Regions from separate parts of the Paenibacillus sp. FSL L8-0333 genome, predicted to be linked through region 3. Evidence: riboswitches for the same ligand, from Rfam matches in the RefSeq annotation. Region 3 holds a riboswitch; each other region holds the start of a gene.
What was found. Region 3 has a riboswitch for cyclic di-GMP ahead of NYE72_RS29740 (NPCBM/NEW2 domain-containing protein). Riboswitches for the same ligand answer to the same signal wherever they lie in the genome.

Region 1 (3,167 bases), 1.3 Mb from region 3:
CACCTTGATATCGTATAGCCGGCCAGCCTTCAGCGTTATAGTGCCCTTACGCTCAGTACCACTTTGCTTAGTCCAACTATCAATCACGGATTCCCCATTCACCCAGACACGGATGCCATCATCTGAGGTAGTGTAAAATGTATATTGCTCATCATATAATGGCTTAATTTTACCGCTCCAACGTATGGAGAAACGATCAATCCCGAGGGCGGCATCCGGCGATCCTTGCCGCCAATTGAAATCGATTATTGCATCAGTTCTGTTAAGAGTTGCCGCTCCCGACAACAACATGTTGTTGTAATACTCTCCTGCAAGCCCCTTCGCGAGAGGAATTGCTGCCTCCCCCTCTTCTTCGGAAGGTGTCGGTGCCAGACCAGTATTTAATTTATCTCTGGTCAGGGTGTAGTTGCTATTCATAAATGTTTTGATTGTGTCTGCACTGTTATTTTCGTAAAGCATTTTTCCCCAGCTCATCATATACGTCCATTTACTTTGCGATTGCTGAAGCTTCTCCAGATTAGGCATTTCACCATTCTCCCCGATCGCAATCGGTTTGCCTGCGGCTAGACTCAACAAGCTGTCATAGTATTTTTGCTGGTAATCATTTTCGTATATATCTGCTGCCAGAATATCTACTTTATCAGCACCTGGATAAGTTAGCGCATAAGGATCTGACCAAACATTGGGAGCATTCGGACTCCATACCCATAACAGATTATTTAATTTATGAACGTTAACAAAACGGTCATACATTATATTCCATAGTTTAGAAAAGTTATTTTTCTTCCCCCACCAGAACCAGTTCCCGTTCATTTCATGATAGGGTCTCCAAAGCACCGGAACATTGGCATCACGCAAGCTTTTTAAAGAGACTGCCACCTTATCAAGCTCAGCGATCAGATTATTATATTGCTTAGTACCCGGTGTAACGTAACTATCGAACTCACTCTGGCTAAGTGTTTTTTTCACATTATCCCAGTCATAAGAGGTGCCCGGCAGGTTAGCATGAAAAGTCATAGCTACGATCCCGCCCGCTTTATTCCAGTTGATGGCGCTGTTCACCACATTTTGACGTTGCCAAGCCATCGTTGCTTCGGACTGACCACTGATCGCACCCATTTCATAACCGTGAAGAGCCGCATATTGTCCGCTGGTTCCCTTCAGCATATTGTTAATTTCATCTGGACTTTCTAAATAGTCATGTTGACCAGCAATAATGCCTTTTCCTGAGATCGAGTAAAAATAGTTAAGCAGCTTTACGGCTTCAGGTGAGGCACCTGGGGTAACTGGCGTTCCAGAATTTGAAGCAGCTATGACAATAGACGGCGAAATTCCAACAGCAAGCGGAAGTGCAGTCAGAAACAGGACGAGTGACAGAAATGCACCAAACAATCGATACGTACGGTAAGCTTTCAAAATAATCTCCCTTTCGGTAGCCAGGCTGCCACTCTTTCGAAGGCCCTATAGCTTTGCGTCCCTACCTTTCGATAGGTTTGCCTTTTCAATTTAAGAGAAATAATCTCTCTTACCGTAAGTATCGACGACAATTAATGATATATTTAGTGTTTTTATGACTTTTTTTGATAATTGAGTCAATTTACCTGTTTCAAGAAATTTTGAATTGGTTAAATAGATAGGTTAGACCTATGAAATGAATTGTTGTAGTTCTATATCATTCCAGTCTAAAGTAATACGTATGTTATCTTCTTCTACTAATTCAGACCCCGTCTGTACCTCTATAAACTCAACATCCGTCAAAGCAAGGATCGCGTGTTTCGTTCCTTCCGGTATACGTACCACGTCCCCAGCCTTCACATTATGTTTTTTCTCATTCAGCACAATACTTGCTTCGCCGCTGACGATTGTCCAAATTTCACTACGCTTGCGATGTAATTGATAGCTGATATTATTCCCCTCGGATATAAAAATCCGTTTGGTCAGCACTTCATTGCCTTCATCATATTTCACATAATCAATAACTTTGTAATGGCCCCAGCGGCGTTCCTCGTACATCGGTCTTTGTTCAAAGGTCTTCAGCACTTCTTTAATCCGTGGGCTCTCAGCTTTATGGGTAACTAGAATTCCATCCGGGCTAGCCGCAATGATCAGATCCTTCGCACCAATTACCGTAATCGGAATGTCCAGCTCATTAATCAAGCAAGTCCCCTCAGAATCCGCCGTCACAAAACCTTTTCCTACATGCTTGCTGCTCATTTCCTCTGTCAGCGTATTCCACGTTCCAAGATCCTTCCAGAATCCATCATACGGCTGCACCACAATATGTTCTTCTTTCTCCACCACTTCATAATCAAAGCTGATGGAAGACAATAGCTTATACTGCTTCTGCAATTCTTCATATCCTAAAGGCAACCCTTTACGCTGCAAAATATCTAACAAGTACCCTAAACGGAAGGCAAACACTCCGCAATTCCACAATGCATTTTGCTCGATGAGCTGTTCTGCTTGTATGCGGTCTGGTTTCTCTTGAAAGTGACTCACCTTCATAAAACCATTCCCCCCCGCCTCTTCAGTGGTAGGAATAATATATCCGTATTTCTCTGAGGCATGTTCAGGAACAACACCCATTAGTGCCAGATTTGCTCCACTTTCCAGCATGGTCCCCTCAAGCATAGCTATGGTATCGAAAAAGGATGCTTCTACATAAGGGTCAACAGGCAATATTGCTACCGTCTCCGCTGGAGAAACACCTGCCACTGAATAAAGATAGGTAGCTGTTAAGGCGATAGCCGGAAAAGTATCCCGACGCTCCGGTTCAACGATAATCGGCACATGACTTCCCAGTTGGCTTTGTATCATTTCTACTTGGCCGCGGCCGGTGGCTAGATAAGATGATTCTGCCATCCCTGCTTCCTCCAGCTGTCTCCAGACACGTTGTACCATGGATTCTGGTTCACCTTGAGGGCTTTCAAGTACCTTTAGAAATTGCTTTGAACGTGAGTCGTTAGACAACGGCCATAACCGTTTACCTGAACCGCCTGATAGAAGTACCATTTTCATAGAATGAACCCTCCTTGAATTATGGAAATCGAGCATAATGGAATTGTTATCAAAACGTATAGCTTCCGCTTAGCCTTAGTTCGAGCGGATGCATTTTTTAAAAAATTTATTAGGTATGAACCACTCCAAGGGATTTTGGACTTCCGATC
Region 2 (3,167 bases), 720 kb from region 3:
GTCACTGTTGGCGTCGGCGTTGGTGTCACTGTCGGCGTCGGTGTCACTGTTGGCGTCGGCGTTGGTATTGGCGTCGGTGTTGGTGTCGGTGTCGGCGTCGGTGTCACTGTTGGCGTCGGCGTTGGTGTTGGCGTCGGTGTTGGTGTCACTGTCGGCGTCGGTGTCACTGTTGGCGTCGGCGTTGGTATTGGCGTCGGTGTTGGTGTCGGTGTCGGCGTCGGCGTCACTGTTGGCGTCGGCGTTGGTGTTGGTGTTGGTGTTGGCGTCGGCGTTGGTGTCACTGTCGGCGTCGGTGTTGGTGTCACTGTCGGCGTTGGCGTTGGTGTCACTGTCGGCGTTGGCGTTGGCGTCACTGTTGGCGTTGGCGTTGGTGTCACTGTTGGCGTTGGTGTCGGCGTTGGTCCAGGTTCATCACCATCGTATGGATAGTGGTGAAATTCACCACCACCAGTCCCTTTGAGTGAAGCCGCCACTAAAGTACCGTTAATCTGACCATTAATAAAATCAACATGAGCATAGGGGGCAAGTATGCTTCCCATTACACCTATGCCTGCCATATCCAGATACGCAGCTTGGCTAAAGTTAAGCAAAATTTTCTTGCTATTCAACACGTTATTAGGTAGAAATCCGAAGTTTTTCATTTTTACGTTAGAACCATCAATATTAATAATTGCTGTAGATCCTGAAGGAACATTTATTGTAATTCCATAGGTATTAGAGACGTTATCTCCTGGAACATTAAAAACATTGACCGCAGGATCTGTACCTGTCAGGGTAAGACTGCCATATTGGTACACTGTTGTTCCATTCGCCGGCAATGCTGCAAGTTCTGCTGATTTGTCCTTCAAAGACTGACCTACGGCTGAAAAGTCAATCGTACTCCCCTGTCTTTTTGTACCTCCCTTGAGGAGCGTTACATTCCCTGAAAAATCTCCCCCGTGCACGATATTCCCATAAACAGTACCTCCGTTGAAAGTAAGATTCCCTCCAACAACAAGTGTGTCAGTCAAGGAAACCTCAGCAGCGGTCAACCTATCTCCAACACTATAGTTGGTTAAGTTAACGTTACCTCCAGCAGCAAACCTTCCTTCCGTATCCGAAACCGTTGTTATATCCCCTAGAATAAACACGTTGTAGACCCCTGCAATTCCCAATGTAGAAGAACTACTAGCTCCAGCAACTCCAGCTCCTAATGAGGAAAGCCCACTACCTACCGTCAAAATCCCAGCTAATACAAGCGAGAGTAACGGTCTTATTCTTCTTTTCAAATGGCACACCTCCTAAAACTATGATTTATATTAATCAGAATAATTACCAGAAACTCTAAAGGACCTAACAACAAAAAAGACCGCCAAAAAGAAGTGGAATTCCCTTCTCATGGCAGTCGGACGGTCATTGTGCCTTTAAGACACTTTAGACTCCTGGACTTTGCGTCCCGCCCTTTCAGACGGTTTGCTATTATCATGACTATATATATGTATTACACTGCAAGTCCAGAACTGGTAGCCGAAGCATTCTCTCCAATAACCGTCTATGACTTTTAATACTTTTTGAATTAATAACAGTTTAGCGCCCGACACCCACAATTGTCAATCAATTCCTTTCGATGATCCCCCTCATTATTACCATACAAAAAAAGCGCCTAAAGGCGCTTCGCATAAGGTTTTTCATTAAATTTTAAAGTAACTGTATATAGCCCAATATGGATATCCATAAGGGAACACTCAGAATTAAACCAAAAAACAATCCACGCTGGAGGCTGCCCTCTTTTTCCATCATAATTCTCCTTTATGTGCGTCCGATACATTATTTTTTATTATTACAATTTTAATATAATTTATTCTTCGTTATTTACTTGTGAATTTAATCACATTTGATAAGCTGTTTAGAAATACCATTGATTATTTTTGGAATATCGGGGTAGAATACGAATATACGTTCCTATTAGAGGTGATGAGATTCATGCATAGAGCAGAAAGCAGGGACAACATGCTGGTGAAATCTTATTTATTGCTTCCGATGATTTTATCAGCTTTCGAACGGGACTCCGCCATTTTATCTACACACTTACGAACACCCGCCCCTTATCTGGAGGTGCTTGGAACAGCTGCTGCAGTAGCTACAACAGATCTAAGGGATGTTCGTGCAGAAATGAGAAGACGGGGAATCAAGGTGTATGAGCAAAACAGACTTAATACGGGAATTGAAGCCAAGTATATATGTCGTGGCTATCACGAACGAATGCTGCTGTTGAATGACATTGTTGCGGCTCAGGCTGCCATCCATATGCGCAGATACCTAGGGCTGGATATTTCCTCTTTTAAGAGTTACGAAGAACAGTATCAGATTAAATAAAGCTGTATAGAAGCCGCTCTACTCTCCCCCCAATCAATTAGTGAACAAAAAAATAGGCCTTACCATGGGAGTTGGCAAGACCTGAGAGAGATATACCACAAAACACTGGGGGGTGTTTGGTGTCTTCAATATATACCTCGAACCTGAAAAAAAGCTGATAGGCACATAAAAATTACATTAAAAATATCATTCGCCGTTCAGAAGTGATCCGAATGCTCCCACAAGCTTAGCCGACCTTTGGCTGGAATTGGATGGCGCAGTGAGTGAACCTCTTCAAGCTTCCAGGCAAAACGTCCTTCGCTATAGTCGCCAAAATCATATTCGTTCCCATTGATCCATTCCCTTAAATCCACCTCTGGAGTAACCACATAACATCCCGCGAGCTGACCTGTAGCAATAATAGCTCCTGTCGGCAAATTATTCGCTGTATAGCCATGTTTCGCCAATACTGATTTGTACGGTTCCTGTTCACAAATCTTTTTGTCAATCCTCATTCCGGCATGGATGCCTAACTCGCCGCGGTAGGCTGTTCTCCATGAACGAGTTTCAAACTCTTTTTCACCAAGAGCAATTAAGGTCGCCCAAGGCTGCCGTATTGTTATACACCGCATGATATTTATCCCCTTTGTTTATGTTGGACGTTTGTCACGGATGCCACGGATCTCGATCTCGCGTTGTGTAATCTTGCTCTCCTTGACTTGATAAATAATCCCAACCGTTTGGTCGATACTCATTTCCATGATTGATCGCCTCTAAAAATAAGAACATTCATTTTTATTATATACAAACAAAAGTTCTAAATATCAATATTA
Region 3 (3,167 bases):
TGTTATTGGAGCTTAAACCTCATTACATGAAGTTAGATATGAAATATGTTCAAGGCGTGTCCAGTGATCCGAACAAACAGAAAATAGCTAAACAATTTTTAGAAAAGGCTTTAGAAATCCAATCTGTTCCTTTAGCAGAAGGTGTGGAGTTTAGAGAGGACTTTGAATGGCTTAAGCAGAGTGGTTATCAGTTGTTTCAGGGATATTTATTTGGAAAGCCTGATCCTATTCCCAAACAGTAATCCTAATGAGTATATATCGGTCCAGAGGATGAGACGAATTTCAGGTCAGAGTCTGAGTACAGCCAACCCCCGGGGTTGTATAATTTAGGTAATTTGAAAAGGGGGACGGGATGGATATGAAATGGCATCAATTTGTAACGCGCTGGGCGGATTCTAGGGGCTTTGATGGACGAGAAATTGATTATCAATGGCCTTCTCCCTCATTTCCGGTCATCAGTATTCGTAGTAATTTAGGGCGATACTCAGGTCAAAAGTATGGTCATGGAAGTAAACCCCGTGTAAAGACAGCCGTTGGTTTAATCGCTATTGGAGATGTAGCTGTCGGATTGATTTCCATAGGTGCGATAAGCGTGGGCGTACTTTCCTTAGGAGCAATATCACTGGGAATGTGGTTAGCGATTGGAGCAATAGCACTTAGCTGGCTTGGCTTCGCAGTGGGAGCGATTGCGATTGCAGGAGTGGCTGTAGGAGCGATCGCAATCGCGGAAAAAGCGTTGGGGGCCATCGCCATAGGGGATACGGCGTTTGGTGCGATAGCGATAGGCAGGATCGCTGGGGGTGCCATAGCTATCGGACAATGGGCATATGGTGTAATCGCAGTTGGCGAACATGGTTTCGGATTAATTCCCATCACGGGCGATGTGTGGAATTGGTTCCGGCGTTTGTTCGGATCGGGGAGTTAATTAGACCTCCAGTCCTAAAGGATCCCATTCTCTTCCGGGATAGTCGATAAATAATATCTATCACATGAGAAAAACTAATTGCAATTACCTATACTCATTTCATACCAATTAATCATGCGATCAGATCTAGGCTTATGTTACTCTTTGAATGTATTCGAAACTTCATAGGCAAACCTATGGAAATGTAGGGACGCAAAGCTATAGGGACTAAGGTTATCATAACTATTGTCAGCCAGCTGCCAAAGAGTGTGTAACGCTTTTTGTTAAAATATAAGAAAGTATAAGTTATACACCTATACTTAATATCTTATATTTCTCGCTTAAACGCTTACCGTCCTTATAAGGACGCCGAAGGCGTTTATGCTTGTTAAGGTTTAATAAAAATTAAGTCTTAATTTTTAGGCGACTTTATACGCAATCAAGCTACTCTTTTGGGGTAGTTTTTTTTGTGCCCATTTTTGGGCACTGGAGAGATTCATATGACATCTGGGGGTAAGAAGAGATGAAGAAAATGATTGCGATCGCTACATCGGCGGCCATGTTGGCCAGTTTTTCGAGTGAGGCAGGTTATGCTTTAGCAAGTGAGGCAAGCAAGGTAAAGGTAACAAAAACAGTCGCGCAAAGTAAGGTCAACTTATTAAGCAACGCTTCGGTTATTCCGTTTGAGCTGTACGGCAAGGATGCTCTAAATGCCTATAATGAGGTTTTTAGAATGAATCCAGCAAATATTAAATCCATCACAAATAACGGTGGCAACTACTCAGGCTCGCCTATAGCTAAGGCTATGGATGGGGATATGAGCACGCATTGGGAGACTGGCAAACCGAATAGTTCAACGTTTACGAATGAGGTTGTGTTTGTTTTCAATGAGTCCACTGAATTAAATAGAATGGTCTATGCCGCTAGGCAATCTGGTGCTAAAGGTAAAGGTTTTGCTCAAGAATTTGATATCTATGGCTCCACTACCGATGCGGGTGATTTCACACTCGTGTCTTCTGGAGAATATACAGGCTCAACCGGTGATGTAGTGGAGATTCAGTTCGCACCTACGGCTTTTAAGAGACTTAAATTTGTCTTCAAAAAAGCGAACCAAGATTGGGCGAGTGCGGCTGAGTTTTCTTTTTATAAAGAGGATAGTGTCTCTGCTAAAATGAAAAATTTATTTACAGATGATACCTTGAGCCAAGTTAGTACAGCCTTTGATACGGCAGAGAAATTAACAGCTTTAGAAAATGAAGTACAAGCACATCCACTGTATGCGCAGTTTAAAGAAGAGATAGAGAATGCAAAGATCCTTTTGGAGAACCATCAGGTAGAGGTAACGGCAGCCAAGGTTTCGAAGCTAAAAGGGTATGGTACAGCCTATGAAAATGCCTATAGCCAAGCTTATAGAATGCCAAATGCAAACGTATCAAAAGTAACGGTGAACGGTGGAAGCTACCCAGGTACGAAGCCTGAATATATGCTGGATGACCAGCCCACTACGCATTGGGAAACGAACAAAAACAATGATGCAAGCTTCACGAATGAAGTCGTGTTTGAACTAGCGCAAGCGGAAGTGCTGGACAGAGTGGCTTTTTTGGCTAGAGATAATCGCAAAGGATTCCCAGAGGCTTTTGAAATCTATGCATCAGAGACGAGTAAAGGAGAGACCTTCCAACTGGTATCTAGCGGAACCGCGATTAGTACCAATGATTTTTTGGAATTTAAATTCGAACCGACGAAGTTTAAAAGATTAAAATTTAAGTTCACAAAAGCTAATATTAACAGACCTTTTGCGGCTGAATTTAGATTTTATACAGAAGATAAAGTAAGCGAAGCTGTAAATGGTATTTTCACAGATGGAACGATGAGTGCGGTTGTGCCTGCTTATAATAGCGTCGAAGCAATCAACGAATTAGAAGAAGCGGCAAAAGTACATCCGCTCTATCCAATCCTGAAAGATTCTTTGGATTTAGCTAAGAAGCTAGTGAATGGTGAAGTTCAAACCGAAGGCACCATCATTGAGGCCGAGCAGCGTGGAGATATGAAAAAACATGCTCAGCAAAACCTGAGAATAGGCTTCGGCACGAACAACCAGCCTACAGGACTTGCGGCAATGCCTGGCGAGACCATCAATGTTTATGTGGATGCTGCTTCGGGTGATAAGTTGCCTTCTTTGATCTTTTCTCAACAAGAGGGAGCTTGGAATAGTTGGGCTAGGGGCGTACAATTGCGTGCGGGCAAGAACACTATAACTGTA
Region 4 (3,167 bases), 2.6 Mb from region 3:
ATGGTGTTTTAATCTCATGGGATACATTCGATATAAAATCATTTTTGAGGGTTTCAATACTGCCCAGTTCTTCAACCATCTTATTAAAATCCTCGAACATCACGTCTACATAATCCTTTTTATCCGCTCTGTGAAGCGGCTCAAGATAGACTGAAAAATCTCCCTCTGCTACCTGGTTTGCCGCCTCGCTGAGTTTACGCATGGGTTTATCAAAGGCGATGTACTTTTGCCGTGCGGTGACAAGGCAAAAAATGAAGGCAACAATGATCCAATATCCAGTGATTCCAAAGATGTATTGAGTTGGAACGCGTTCTACTGAAATGTAGGCGTCGTATATAAGTGCTTGACCTGCTGTTAGCGTGGACAGCACAATAAAGGTCCACAAAAACTCTTTCCATGAAAAACGCTTGGACTTGAACCGGGCATGCTGCTCCTGCCTCTTACTCATTGCAGCACTGCCTTGTAGCCAAGCCCATGCACTGTCATGATCTTGAAGTCCACACAACAAGAGAACTTGTCGCGAAGTTTGACGATGTATACATCTACGGCACGCAGGCTGGTTTCGCTGCCAATGCCCCAGAACTCGTCCATTAGCTGGGCACGGGAAAAGGTATGTTTGGGGTAGGAAAGCATTTTGTAGAGTATGTTGAATTCCCGTACCGTCACAGGGATTTCCTCATCGTTTACCGTTGCTGTCATATCATCCGCGTCCATCATAAGACTTCCTACCCTCAGTTTTTTTTCGTGGGCAATATTTGCACGTCGAAGTAAAGCGCCCACACGCATTACCAGTTCGTCCATATTGACCGGTTTGACCATGTAATCATCAATTCCAGCGCGAAACCCTTTTTGTTTTGAGGAAATATCATCACGAGCGGTAACAAAAAGAAGGGGGATCGTTTTGTTAATAGCCCTAACCGTTTCCGCAAATTCAAAGCCGTCAATCTCTGGCATCATAACGTCTGAGATGATAAGGTCATACAGGCTGTTATACATCAAATCATATGCTTCTCGTGGGTTTAAACACCCTTTAGCGTCGTATCCATTATTGCAAAGATAGGTGCAGATAATTTGATTAAGCTTTATATCATCCTCGACAACAAGGATATTAACCATGAAAATCATCCTTTCTAAGAAAACTAAAATAATTATAAGAGTTATATGTTAAGAAAATGTTTGGATGGATAGAGAAACTAAAAAACATACTTATCATAGCATAGTGATATACCGAAACGGATTGATAGTATAACTCAGCTGAACCTCAGATATCTGGAAAACTTGGACGAATTGGAAAAATGCAAAACTTTAGTATTTCTTCTGAGTATCATAGCGAATTCGAATGGAAGATAAGTCGTTTACAGGTAATTATAACCATGATAAAATTAGCGGTGGGACATGCGTCCCTAATCTATTAAAACTAATTGAATGTCCGCGTTAAAGGTAAAATCATCGAAAGATGATGACACAAAGCCATGGGTCTAAAGCCTTTCGACAGAAGGAAATGATCGCCAGGCCGCCATAGGGATGTCTTATGAAGCATAAAGGATAGCTCTAAGAATATGTAGTCTATTTTGAGCTCTTTTATTATTTCGACCTATACGGCGTTACATTATCGCAAGGGGCCGAAAGGGGAAGTACATGAACAGTTTTTTCAAAACAATAGGTACTAGTTTGGCAGTAGGTGCTTTATTGCTGTCCGGAACGATCGGATGGATGTCTAATCCAGGAGTAGTGTCTGCAGCTACCTCAACAGTAGTAACCGCGGATCAGATGATCAGCAAAGTAACGGCAGCCTCCAAAGCAATAAAGAATTTCCATCTGGATGTGACCAAAAAACAGGATATTCAAAGCGGCGGGGTGCGTATCAGCAACACCAACACTCTGAAGCTGGATATCAACCGTCTGCCGAATTTTGCCGCAGCAGGCACTGTCGCTAGTAGTCTTTTAGAAACATCGTACAGTCTATATGCCAATGACAAGGAGTTTTACTATCTTGTAGACGGAAGTGAACTGATCGATGAATCTGAAGATGAAGGTTACGACGATGACGGGGAGCCGATCGATCCTGATGCACAGTATTGGCTTGGACTGGAGAAAACGGAATGGGATGCCTTTTACTCTAAAGGCCAATACGATCCTGTTTCCATGCTTGATTCGGTCAAAAGTTATAAAAAATCCATGAAAGTCAGCACGGCTGGCGCACAAACGGTCTTACAATTCACGGTAACCGATCCGACAGCAGCTAAGGGGATAATCAAACTCTATGACCAGGAGAACCTCTGGGATGGTGAGACAGTTCAACCCAAAAGCGTAACGTGGAAATTATTCGTCAATACTAAGACCTGGCAAACGGAAAAGCTGACAGTCGATCTGAGTTATGTGCTGGTAAGTGATGGAGCAAAAGATACATACACCACGAAAATTGAAGCTAAATACTCCAAGAATAATAAAGGTACAGCCATTGTAAAACCGGCCGAACTAGAATAATAAGGACGATTCATATCGAGCAAAAAGCGCTGTTCCGCTGAACAGTGCTTTTTGCTGTATTCAACAGTAGTTGTTTATTAGTTGACAAGAATAAATCATTGCTGTAATTTATATGTATGCGCATGTATATAATATTTTGTTTAAATATAATTTAATGAAAGTTGGGAAAAAGATGATAGCACTAGACACAACATTAACTTTTCGCAGAGGACTGACATTAAAAAACCGAGTGGTTATGGCTCCAATGACCACGCGAATGAGCTTTTATGACGGTGTAGTAACACAAGATGAATTGAAATACTATTCACTAAGAACGGGCGAAGTAGGTGCGGTCATCACTGCGGCAGCAAATGTACAAGAGGGTGGAAAAGGATGGGAAGGTGAACTTAGTGTTTCCTCCGATCAATTTATTCCTAGCCTTAGCCGATTAGCATCTACTATTAAACGAAATGGAACAAAAGCTATTTTACAACTATTCCATGCAGGAAGAATGACAGATTCAAAAATACTACGTGGCGTACAACCAGTTTCCTCCAGCGCCATTGCTGCCGAACGTCCGAATGCAGAAATTCCAAGAGCATTAACAGAAGATGAAATTTTCGGTGTAATTGAGGATTTTAAAAAAGCGACTCAACGTGCTATTCAAGCTGGATTTGACGGGGTAGAAATTCATGGAGCAA

Region 1: linked by a shared signal. The riboswitch ahead of NYE72_RS04745 (glycosyl hydrolase) and the one ahead of NYE72_RS29740 (NPCBM/NEW2 domain-containing protein) in region 3 are both predicted to bind cyclic di-GMP.
Region 2: linked by a shared signal. The riboswitch ahead of NYE72_RS02435 (choice-of-anchor A family protein) and the one ahead of NYE72_RS29740 (NPCBM/NEW2 domain-containing protein) in region 3 are both predicted to bind cyclic di-GMP.
Region 4: linked by a shared signal. The riboswitch ahead of NYE72_RS10520 (DUF6612 family protein) and the one ahead of NYE72_RS29740 (NPCBM/NEW2 domain-containing protein) in region 3 are both predicted to bind cyclic di-GMP.

What each region holds. Positions count from the first base shown of each region.
Region 1 covers NZ_CP150186.1:1,107,330-1,110,496, reverse strand. Annotated here, with positions in the region: gene NYE72_RS04745 (glycosyl hydrolase) at 1-1,416, opposite strand, end outside; cyclic di-GMP riboswitch class I at 1,429-1,508, opposite strand; gene NYE72_RS04740 (sugar phosphate nucleotidyltransferase) at 1,645-3,018, opposite strand.
Region 2 covers NZ_CP150186.1:550,693-553,859, reverse strand. Annotated here, with positions in the region: gene NYE72_RS02435 (choice-of-anchor A family protein) at 1-1,268, opposite strand, end outside; cyclic di-GMP riboswitch class I at 1,377-1,467, opposite strand; gene NYE72_RS02430 (hypothetical protein) at 1,963-2,355, shown strand; gene NYE72_RS02425 (ASCH domain-containing protein) at 2,553-2,966, opposite strand.
Region 3 covers NZ_CP150186.1:6,673,610-6,676,776, reverse strand. Annotated here, with positions in the region: gene NYE72_RS29750 (EAL domain-containing protein) at 1-242, shown strand, start outside; gene NYE72_RS29745 (hypothetical protein) at 359-925, shown strand; cyclic di-GMP riboswitch class I at 1,083-1,169, shown strand; gene NYE72_RS29740 (NPCBM/NEW2 domain-containing protein) at 1,428-3,167, shown strand, end outside.
Region 4 covers NZ_CP150186.1:2,398,472-2,401,638, forward strand. Annotated here, with positions in the region: gene NYE72_RS10510 (HAMP domain-containing sensor histidine kinase) at 1-448, opposite strand, end outside; gene NYE72_RS10515 (response regulator transcription factor) at 445-1,116, opposite strand; cyclic di-GMP riboswitch class I at 1,430-1,521, shown strand; gene NYE72_RS10520 (DUF6612 family protein) at 1,639-2,487, shown strand; gene NYE72_RS10525 (NADH-dependent flavin oxidoreductase) at 2,600-3,167, shown strand, end outside.